Regions from separate parts of the Mesorhizobium sp. WSM4312 genome, predicted to be linked through region 1. Evidence: predicted binding sites of a transcription regulator. Region 1 holds the regulator's gene; each other region holds the start of a gene.
The links. Region 1 encodes LexA, which represses DNA repair genes until DNA is damaged. Its sites were predicted from a motif close to TGTTCNNNNTGTGTTCNG; they were not measured.
Positions count from the first base shown of each region.

Region 1 (2,199 bases):
GCCACGAGGCCTTCCATGCGGCGCTGCTGAGCGCGGCGACGTCAAACTGGCTGTTGCGCTTCCGCTCGACGATCGCCGATCAGCTGCGCCGGCATCATCGGTTTCTCGGCCTGGCGCCGACTTTGCGAGCGGCGGCCGGCCTGAAGGACGGCTATGGCGAGGCAATGGACGCGCTGCGCGAGGCGATCGCCATAGAACATCACACCGCGATCATGGAAGCGGCGCTCGATCGAGATGTAGAGCGGGCAAAGGCGCTGATGACGGGGCATATCGGCTACACGCTGCATGTCTATGTCCACAGCGAAGACAACGGCGCCAACACTTACACCGCGCGCGCCGGCAGCCTGAAAGCGGTTTCCGGATGATGCTTCCGCCGCGTCCGGATCCACGTGGCCGTGCCGACCCTGAACTCACGATCGTTGGCGTTTTGGTTTCGTTTCGTTCTGCCGGAAATGGAGCGATACACCGCTCAAATCCGCCCCGTGGACGCCTCCCAGATACCTGATGCCAAACGGCATTCAGGCTAGGCCACAGGCCATTAACCGAAACGATTTCAATGCGTGCACCGGCAGGGAAACGATTGATCGCGAGCCTCTGCCCCGGTCAAAAAATTTCAGGCGCGTTAACAAATTCATTAAACTTTAAACAGTTGCGGAACACAACTGGAACAGATAGTGTTTGTTCTGGGTTTGTTTTTCGATTCTGATTCAAATCCGTCGTTCAACGCCTCGGGGGGCCGCCATGCTGACACGCAAGCAACATGAACTGCTGATGTTCATTCATGAACGGCTCAAGGAAAGCGGCATTCCGCCGTCCTTCGACGAAATGAAGGAAGCGCTCGATCTCGCCTCCAAGTCGGGCATCCATCGCCTGATCACGGCACTGGAGGAACGCGGCTTCATCCGCCGGCTGCCCAACCGGGCGCGGGCACTGGAAGTGCTGCGGCTGCCGGATTCGATCGCGCCCGGCCTTAACGCGGCAAAGAAATTCTCGCCAAGCGTCATCCAGGGCAGCCTCGGCCAGGGCGGTCTTGGCCGCCAGATCAAGCCGGCGCAGTCGCGTTTGCCTGCGGCCGGCAATGATGACGATGCGGTTTCCGCCGTGTCGATCCCAGTGATGGGCCGCATCGCCGCCGGTGTGCCGATCGATGCCATCCAGCACCAGACGCATTCGATCTCGGTGCCGCCGGACATGATCATGGGTGGCGAGCACTATGCGCTGGAGGTCAAGGGCGACTCGATGATCGACGCCGGCATCTTCGACGGCGACACGGTCATCATCCGCAACGCCGACACGGCGAGCCCGGGCGAGATCGTCGTGGCGCTAGTCGACGAGGAGGAAGCAACCCTGAAACGGTTCCGCCGCAAGGGCGCCTCGATCGCCCTTGAAGCCGCCAACCCGGCCTACGAGACGCGCATTTTCGGGCCAGACAGGGTCAAGGTGCAGGGCAAGCTTGTCGGGCTGATCCGGCGTTACTGAGCAGGAGCGGCCGTCTTTTCGGGTTTTTGATAGGGCGCCAGCCCCCTCGCCTCACGCGAAAATTTTCGCTGCTCGTGCCAAGGCCGATACGGCCCGTCCACCGCGAAGCTGACGGTTGGCGGGCCAGTTGCCGATTGGCGGTCGAAGAACACGGCGGCACTGCCTTTGCGGGCAAGTTGCCGTTTGGTGACGACAAGAACCAGCGGATTGTGGCAGGCATCATAGCCCGTCGCGTCATTGACGACGATCAGGTCGGCGAAACCGCAGGCTTTCCAGGTATCCTTGCGGTCTTCGACATGCGCGATGATCGCACCCGACGGGTGCCGTGCAAGACAGACGCCATCCGTGCAGTAGAACGGTGCTCCCGGCGGCAGATTGACGGCATCGGCAATGTCGAATTGCCCGTCCGCCCTGTCGAACATCTCCGGCACGACGATGGTTTCGGACACCAGCGCGCGTTTCCAATTGTCGACGGTGAACTCGTTCGGGCGAGCCCGGCTGACCGCGAGTTCTCCACCGCCGATCGGCAGCGCCACCAACCGCGCATCTTCGGAAATCAGCACATCCGGGGTGCGCGTATCCGATACTGTCAGCAGGCCGGCAAGCGCGAATGGCACTGCCGCGAGCCGCAGCCAGGTCGTCGCCATCGTCGCGATGACCAGGGCGATGGTCACCAGCAGCACGGATCGCTGCGAAATCAGCCCGACCGCATCGACCGGG
Region 1 covers NZ_NSFU01000010.1:237,113-239,311, forward strand. Annotated here, with positions in the region: gene CK228_RS18905 (GntR family transcriptional regulator) at 1-365, shown strand, start outside; gene lexA (transcriptional repressor LexA) at 742-1,479, shown strand; gene CK228_RS18915 (ComEC/Rec2 family competence protein) at 1,473-2,199, opposite strand, start outside.

Region 2 (2,199 bases), on a different contig from region 1:
CCGCCAATGTCTATTTCGGACCAGGCGCCGGGAAAGGGCGACAGGCCGCGAAGATGGTTGTGGACCTCGGCCGCAGGCCGCGTCCAGTCCACCCGCGTCTCGGATTTATCGATTTTTCTGGCGTAAGTCACCCCTTCCGCCGCTTGCGCGGCAAATGTCAGGGTGTTCCCCTCCAGCCGCGCCAGCGCTTCCACCATCAGGGCAGCACCGACGCGCATCAACCGATCATGCAGATCGCCGGCTGTCATATCGGGTTCGATGGTGCATTTTTCAAGCAATCCCACCGGTCCGGTGTCCAGCCCCTCTTCCATGCGCATTACCATCATGCCGCTTTCCAGGTCACCAGCCATGATGGCGCGCTGGATGGGGGCGGCACCGCGCCAGCGCGGCAAAAGCGATGCATGGCCGTTGATGCAGCCAAGCCGGGGCGCGTCAAGAATCGCCTTCGGCAGCAGCAAACCATAGGCGACGACCACGGCGATATCGGTCCGCAGGGCGCTGAAAGCCGCCTGCTCGGCGTCGCCCTTGAGGGATATCGGCGTGCGCACCTCGATGCCCAGCCGTTCGGCCTCGCGCTGCACCGGCGACGGCGTCAGCTCCAGCCCGCGCCGGCCGCCGGCGCGCGGCGGCTGCGTGTAGACGGCGGAAATCTCATGTCCGGCCTCGGCGATCGCGCGCAGCGTCGGCACCGAAAACTCCGGCGTGCCCATGAAGATGACGCGCAGGGGCATGTTCCCCTATCCCACCAGCTTGCCCGGCGCCTTGTCCTTGGCGAGCTTCTTGAATTTCTTCACCACCATGTCGCGCTTCAGCTTGGAGATATGGTCGATGAACAGCACGCCGTTGAGATGGTCGATCTCGTGCTGCAGGCAGGTCGCCATCAGCCCCTCGGCCTCCATCTCCTGCAACTTGCCGTCGCGGTCGAGATATTTCACGCGAACGGAAGCCGGGCGTTCCACCTCGGCGTAATAGTCGGGAATCGACAGGCAGCCTTCCTCGTAGACCGAGCGCGCCTCGGCGCTTTCCAGGATCTCCGGGTTGATGAAGACATGCGGCGCCGGCGTTTCGTCTTCCTTGGCGAGATCGATCACCAGCATGCGCAGCGGCTCGCCGATCTGGATTGCCGCCAGCCCGATGCCGGGCGCGTCATACATGGTCGCCAGCATGTCGTCGGCCAGTTTGCGCAAAGGCGCATCGACGCGCTCCACCGGCTTGGAAACCTGGCGCAGGATGGGATCGGGAAGGATGATGAGCGGCTTGATCGGCATGGCGTCCCACGTAAGACGTCCAGCGAAAAGCGTCAACCGGTGGACCTGAGTATCGTTCACGTTTTGATCTGTGCCAGCCCACCGAATCGGCTATGCTGTCCACATGAATGATCTGAGCACCATCCTTTCGCAGCCCGTCGCACGGCTTGGCGCCTCGACAATCACGCTGGGCCACGCCCTGGCCTTCGGCGCCTTGCTGTTCCTCGGCCTGTTCCTGGCGCTGGTCGTCGCGCTGTGGCGGTCGGCCAAGGCGCGCGCGGTCGCTGCCGCGGAAGCCGCCGACCATGCCCGCGACGCCGAGGCGCGGATGGCCGGCATCTTGCAAAGCCAGGCCGAGATGCAGGGCCGCATGGGCGCCATCGCCGAAGTGTTCGGCGCGCGCCAGGCGGAGCTGACGCAGTCGATCGGCCAGCGCCTCGACGCCATGACCGGCCGCCTCGGCCAGACCATGACCGAGCAGACCAAATCGACGCATGAGAGCCTGGCCAAGCTGCAGGAGCGGCTGGCCATCATCGATGTCGCGCAAGGCAACATCCAGTCGCTCGCCGGCCAGGTCGTGCAGCTGCAGGCGATCCTTTCCAACAAGCAGACGCGCGGTGCCTTCGGCCAGTCGCGCATGGAGGCGATCGTCGCCGACGGCCTGCCGCATGGCGCTTATGAATTCCAGGCGACGCTGTCGAATGGCAGCCGGCCCGATTGCCTGGTGAAGATGCCGAACGGCGCGCCCTCGCTGGCCATCGATGCCAAGTTCCCGCTGGAAGCCTGGAATGCCATCCGCGCCGCCGACGGCGCCGATCTGCAGAAGGTCGCGTCCCAGGCCTTCCGCCGCGACATCGAGATCCATGTCCGCGATATCTCGGAAAAATACCTGATCCAGGGCGAGACGCAGGACACCGCCTTCATGTTCGTGCCGTCGGAATCGGTGTTCGCC
Region 2 covers NZ_NSFU01000009.1:26,396-28,594, reverse strand. Annotated here, with positions in the region: gene fmt (methionyl-tRNA formyltransferase) at 1-725, opposite strand, end outside; gene def (peptide deformylase) at 738-1,268, opposite strand; gene CK228_RS16130 (DNA recombination protein RmuC) at 1,372-2,199, shown strand, end outside.
Region 2: the regulator LexA is predicted to act here: its motif matches at 1,322-1,339, upstream of CK228_RS16130 (DNA recombination protein RmuC).

Region 3 (2,199 bases), on a different contig from region 1:
GACGTCGTCGTTGATCTCGCCATTGATGAAGATGATCCGCTCGCGCAGCAGCCGCGAGAAAATGTCGAAGGCGCGTTCGCCGCGGCTCGATTGCTCGATCACCATCGGCACCAGACTGGCAAGACCGCTCATTTTTCCTCTCCGATTTCCGTGTTCAGGCTGCAAGCAGCAGGGTGTTCGGTATGTTCGCGGCGACAGGCTTTGCGCGCCCGTCCAATCCAAGCGAGAGCCGGCAGCCGGCGCCCGCCGTGGCGACGGCGGGCATCGCTTTCCCTGCAAAACCGTCATGGACGATGCGCAGATGCGTGCCGCCGGAAACGGTGCGGGCGAGTGTGAAGGTAACGACACTGTCGAGCGGATCCCCGGCGTCGCCCGGCTGCTCTCGCCAGGAATAGCGCAGCAGGCGCTCCGGCTCGGCGTCGAGGATTTCGCATTCGATGGCAGCTTCGGTCCCGGCGAAGGCAAAACGATTGCCGATTTCCGGCCTGATGTCGTTCGGCATCATCCATGCGGCGAGCAATTCCGGCACGGTCAGCGCCCGCCACACTTTTTCCGGCGGTTCGGCAAGGTCGTATTCGAACTCGAGCACATCCGGGGAGGCTTCGCCCTGGGTCTTGGCGTTCATCGATCCCAAATCCTTCATTGATCCATGTCCTTCAAAACCGTCTTGAGCCTTTCGATGCGCTCCGGCCAGAAGGTCCGGTAGCGTTCGATCCAGGAGAGCAAGGGGGCGAGCCCCTGCGGATCGGCACGATAGTAGGCGTTGCGTCCGGCCCGCCGCTCGACCACGAGGCCGGCGCCGCGCAGCACCGCCAGATGCTGCGACACTGCCGGCTGCGACACCGTCAGGCCGCTGCGCAATTCGGACACGCTCATTTCAGCTGCGGCGAGGCGCTCGAAGACGGCGCGGCGCGTCGGGTCAGCCAAAGCGCGGAAAATCTCTGCTTCGATCATGACAAAAGCATAAGTCGATACTTATTGATTTGGCAAGCGCTGTTTTGAAACCCATATGTCAGGCTCAGGCACTGTTGCCATTCCTTGACAATCAGCGGCAGTGCATATAGGAACGAAAAGGGAACAAAAACCTTGTGGGAAAAGCCAGCCTTAGCAGGCGGCTGACGTCCGCAGCCTGTAAGGTGCTGCGACAAAAATTTGTTTCGGATGAGCGCGGAGAAAAATCATGGCGGGTAGCGTCAATAAGGTCATTCTGGTCGGCAATCTCGGCGCGGACCCTGAAATCCGCCGCCTGAACTCTGGCGAGCCGGTCGTCAACATCCGTATCGCCACGTCGGAAAGCTGGCGCGACAAGAATTCCGGCGAGCGCAAGGAAAAGACCGAGTGGCACAATGTCGTCATCTTCAATGAGGGCATCGCCAAGGTGGCCGAGCAGTATCTGAAGAAGGGCATGAAGGTCTATGTCGAGGGCCAGCTGCAGACGCGCAAATGGCAGGACCAGACCGGCGCCGACAAGTACACGACGGAAGTCGTGCTGCAGCGATTCCGTGGGGAACTGCAGATGCTCGACGGGCGCCAGGGTGAGGGCGGCCAGGTCGGCGGTTATTCCGGCGGCGGCAGCAGCCGCGGTTCCGATTTCGGCCAGTCCAGCCCGAACGAAAGCTTCAACCGTGGCGGCGGCGCCCCCAGGGGCGGCGGTGGCGGCGGTTCGTCGCGCGAACTGGACGACGAGATCCCGTTCTGATCGAAAGCAACATCAGACGGCTGACGTCGCGTGATCGATGCCCCGAGGGTCCTGCATGGACTTTCGGGGTTTTGCATTGTTGATTTGGCCTGATAGCAGGCGCGGCCAAAGGACTGAAAGGACAAAGCGGTGAAGGCACGGATAAAATGGGTCGAAGAGCGCACCTTCGTCGGCGAGTCCGGCAGCGGCCACAAGCTGGTGCTGGGAACGGCACCCGGCCCTGAAGGCAAGACGCCGGGCCCGAGCCCGATGGAACTGGTGCTGATCGGCACCGGCGGCTGCTCGGCCTATGATGTCGTGCATATACTGGAAAAGGGTCGCGAGGCGGTTGAGGACTGCGTCGTCGAACTCGACGCCGATCGCGCCGAGACCGACCCGAAGGTGTTCACCCGCATCCACATGCATTTCATCGTCAAGGGCCGCGCGCTGTCGCCCGACAAGGTTCAGCGGGCGATCAATCTTTCGATCGAAAAATACTGCTCGGCCTCCGCCATGATGGC
Region 3 covers NZ_NSFU01000017.1:76,196-78,394, forward strand. Annotated here, with positions in the region: gene CK228_RS26380 (ATP-dependent Clp protease proteolytic subunit) at 1-132, opposite strand, end outside; gene CK228_RS26385 (SRPBCC domain-containing protein) at 155-625, opposite strand; gene CK228_RS26390 (metalloregulator ArsR/SmtB family transcription factor) at 640-954, opposite strand; gene CK228_RS26395 (single-stranded DNA-binding protein) at 1,181-1,699, shown strand; gene CK228_RS26400 (OsmC family protein) at 1,829-2,199, shown strand, end outside.
Region 3: the regulator LexA is predicted to act here: its motif matches at 1,063-1,080, upstream of CK228_RS26395 (single-stranded DNA-binding protein).

Region 4 (2,199 bases), on a different contig from region 1:
GTCAGAGTGCATCGCTATTCGCGGACAGGCAGATAGCTCACAATTCCTTTTCCGCCAGTTCCCTGAACTCGTCGGGCACGGAGCGTGCCGCTTCCAGCGCCACCGTGCCGTAGCCGACGGCCTGCTTGCCGAAGCGTTCGCGGATCTTGTCGATGGCGCGGTCGGCGCCGAAGCGGGCGAGGCCTTTTTTGCTACCGGGGCGGCGCTTCTCGTCGGCGAGGCCGAGCGGCAGGTCGAGCTGCAGCTCCGCGCTCTCCTCCAGGTGCGAGACCGAGATCGCCAGCAGCGAGATGGTCTTTTCGCGTGGATGGTCGCCGAGCACGCCGCGCACCAGGTCGCCGGCAATCTCGGCCAGCATGGTGGTCGCCGAGATCGGCTGGTCGAGCGTGATCGAGCGCGTGACGGCGCTGAGATCGGCAAAGCGCACGCGCACCGTCACCGTGCGGCCCGGCCGCGCCTTGGCGCGCAGCCGGCTGGCGACGCGGTCGGCCAGATGCAGCAAGGTGGGCACGATCACCCGCGCCACGGCGGGTTTCTGGCCAAGGGCGGATTGCGCGCCGGCCGAATGCGCCCGGCGCCTGGTCTCCAGTTTCCTCGGGTCGCGGTTCCATGACAGAGCGGCGAGCTTTTCGCCGGCGGCGGGACCAAGCAGCCGCGTCAGCGCGCCGCTGTGGGTCCTCGCCAATTGGCCGATGGTCTCGACGCCGATTTCCGCCAGCCTTGCCTTGGTCGCCGGACCGACGCCCCACATCAGCGAGACCGGCAGGTCGTGCAGGAAGGCCAGTTCGGTGCCGGGATCGACGACCACCAGCCCGTCGGGCTTGGCGACCTGCGAGGCGATCTTGGCCAGATGCTTGGTGCGGGCGACGCCGATCGAAATCGGCAGGCCGAGTTCGGCCCGCACGCGGCGGCGGATCGCCGTGGCGATCTCCCGCGGTTGCCCGAACAGATGCGTGCAGCCTGCGACATCGGCGAAGGCCTCGTCGATGGAGATGCGCTCGACCACCGGCGTGAAATCGTCGAGCACCTTGATCGCCGCATCCCCCAGCCGCTGGTAGTGGCTGAAATTGCCGCCGACGAAGATCAGTTGCGGGCAAAGCTCGCGCGCCTTGCGCCCCGGCATGCCGCCGCGCACGCCGAAGGCGCGCGCTTCATAGGAGGCGGCGAGCACCACGCCGCCGCCGACCGCGATCGGCTTGCCGCGCAGCGACGGGTCGAGCAGCTGCTCGACCGAGGCATAGAAAGCATCGAGATCGGCATGCAGGATGGTGGCTGTCGTTTCCATCCGGCTGCATATCCACGGTTGCTGATGGACCGGAACAAATAGAGAACATAACATGTACATCTGTCAAGCGTCATGTCCGCGCCCGGCTGCATCGCCTGTGCTCTTCCCGCGAAAATGGCACAGCCAATGTCGGGTCGCGGTTTTCAACAACGTCCTAGAGACGGGCAAACGGGCCTGTCAGCATGGCTGAATGCGGAAGGAGCACGACATGACCGATCACATCATCGCGCCTTACTCGGACTGGTTTGAAGCGCACAAATCGCATCTCGCAAAAGAGAAGGCGCTGACGCGCCAGCGTCAACAACTCGCGGCGGAGCGGCGCGCACTGCCGTGGCTGCGCATCGACAAGCTCTACGAGTTCGACACGACCCAGGGGAGGAAATCGCTGGCCGATCTCTTCGAGGGTCGCAGCCAGTTGATCATTTATCACTTCATGTTTCCGCCCAATGCGGACTATCGCTGCACCGGCTGTTCATTCCTTTGCGACCACATCGACGCCGCCAACCAGCATCTCAGGCATCACGACGTCTCCCTGGTCGTCTGCGCGCGCGCGCCTCTGGCCGAACTCATGGATTTCAAGGCGCGGATGAATTGGCAGTTCGATTGGGCTTCGTCATTCGGCAGCGATTTCAATTTCGACTTCCAGGTGTCGTTCACCGAGGACCAGATCAAAGCGGGCAAGGTGCTGTTCAATTTCGAAGAGGTCGTGATGAAAGGCCGGGATCGCGCTGGCGCGACCGTTTTCTACAGGGATGACGATGGCACGATCTACTGCACTTTCCAGGTGCGGAGCCGGGGCGGCGAGAACCTGATCGGGACTTATAGCTATCTCGACCTCACACCCATCGGCCGCAATGAAAACGGGCCATCGCATACGCTGGGCGATTGGGTCCGCCTTCACGACGAGTATGATG
Region 4 covers NZ_NSFU01000005.1:17,240-19,438, forward strand. Annotated here, with positions in the region: gene CK228_RS08900 (excalibur calcium-binding domain-containing protein) at 1-36, shown strand, start outside; gene dinB (DNA polymerase IV) at 38-1,285, opposite strand; gene CK228_RS08910 (thioredoxin family protein) at 1,494-2,199, shown strand, end outside.
Region 4: the regulator LexA is predicted to act here: its motif matches at 1,316-1,333, upstream of dinB (DNA polymerase IV).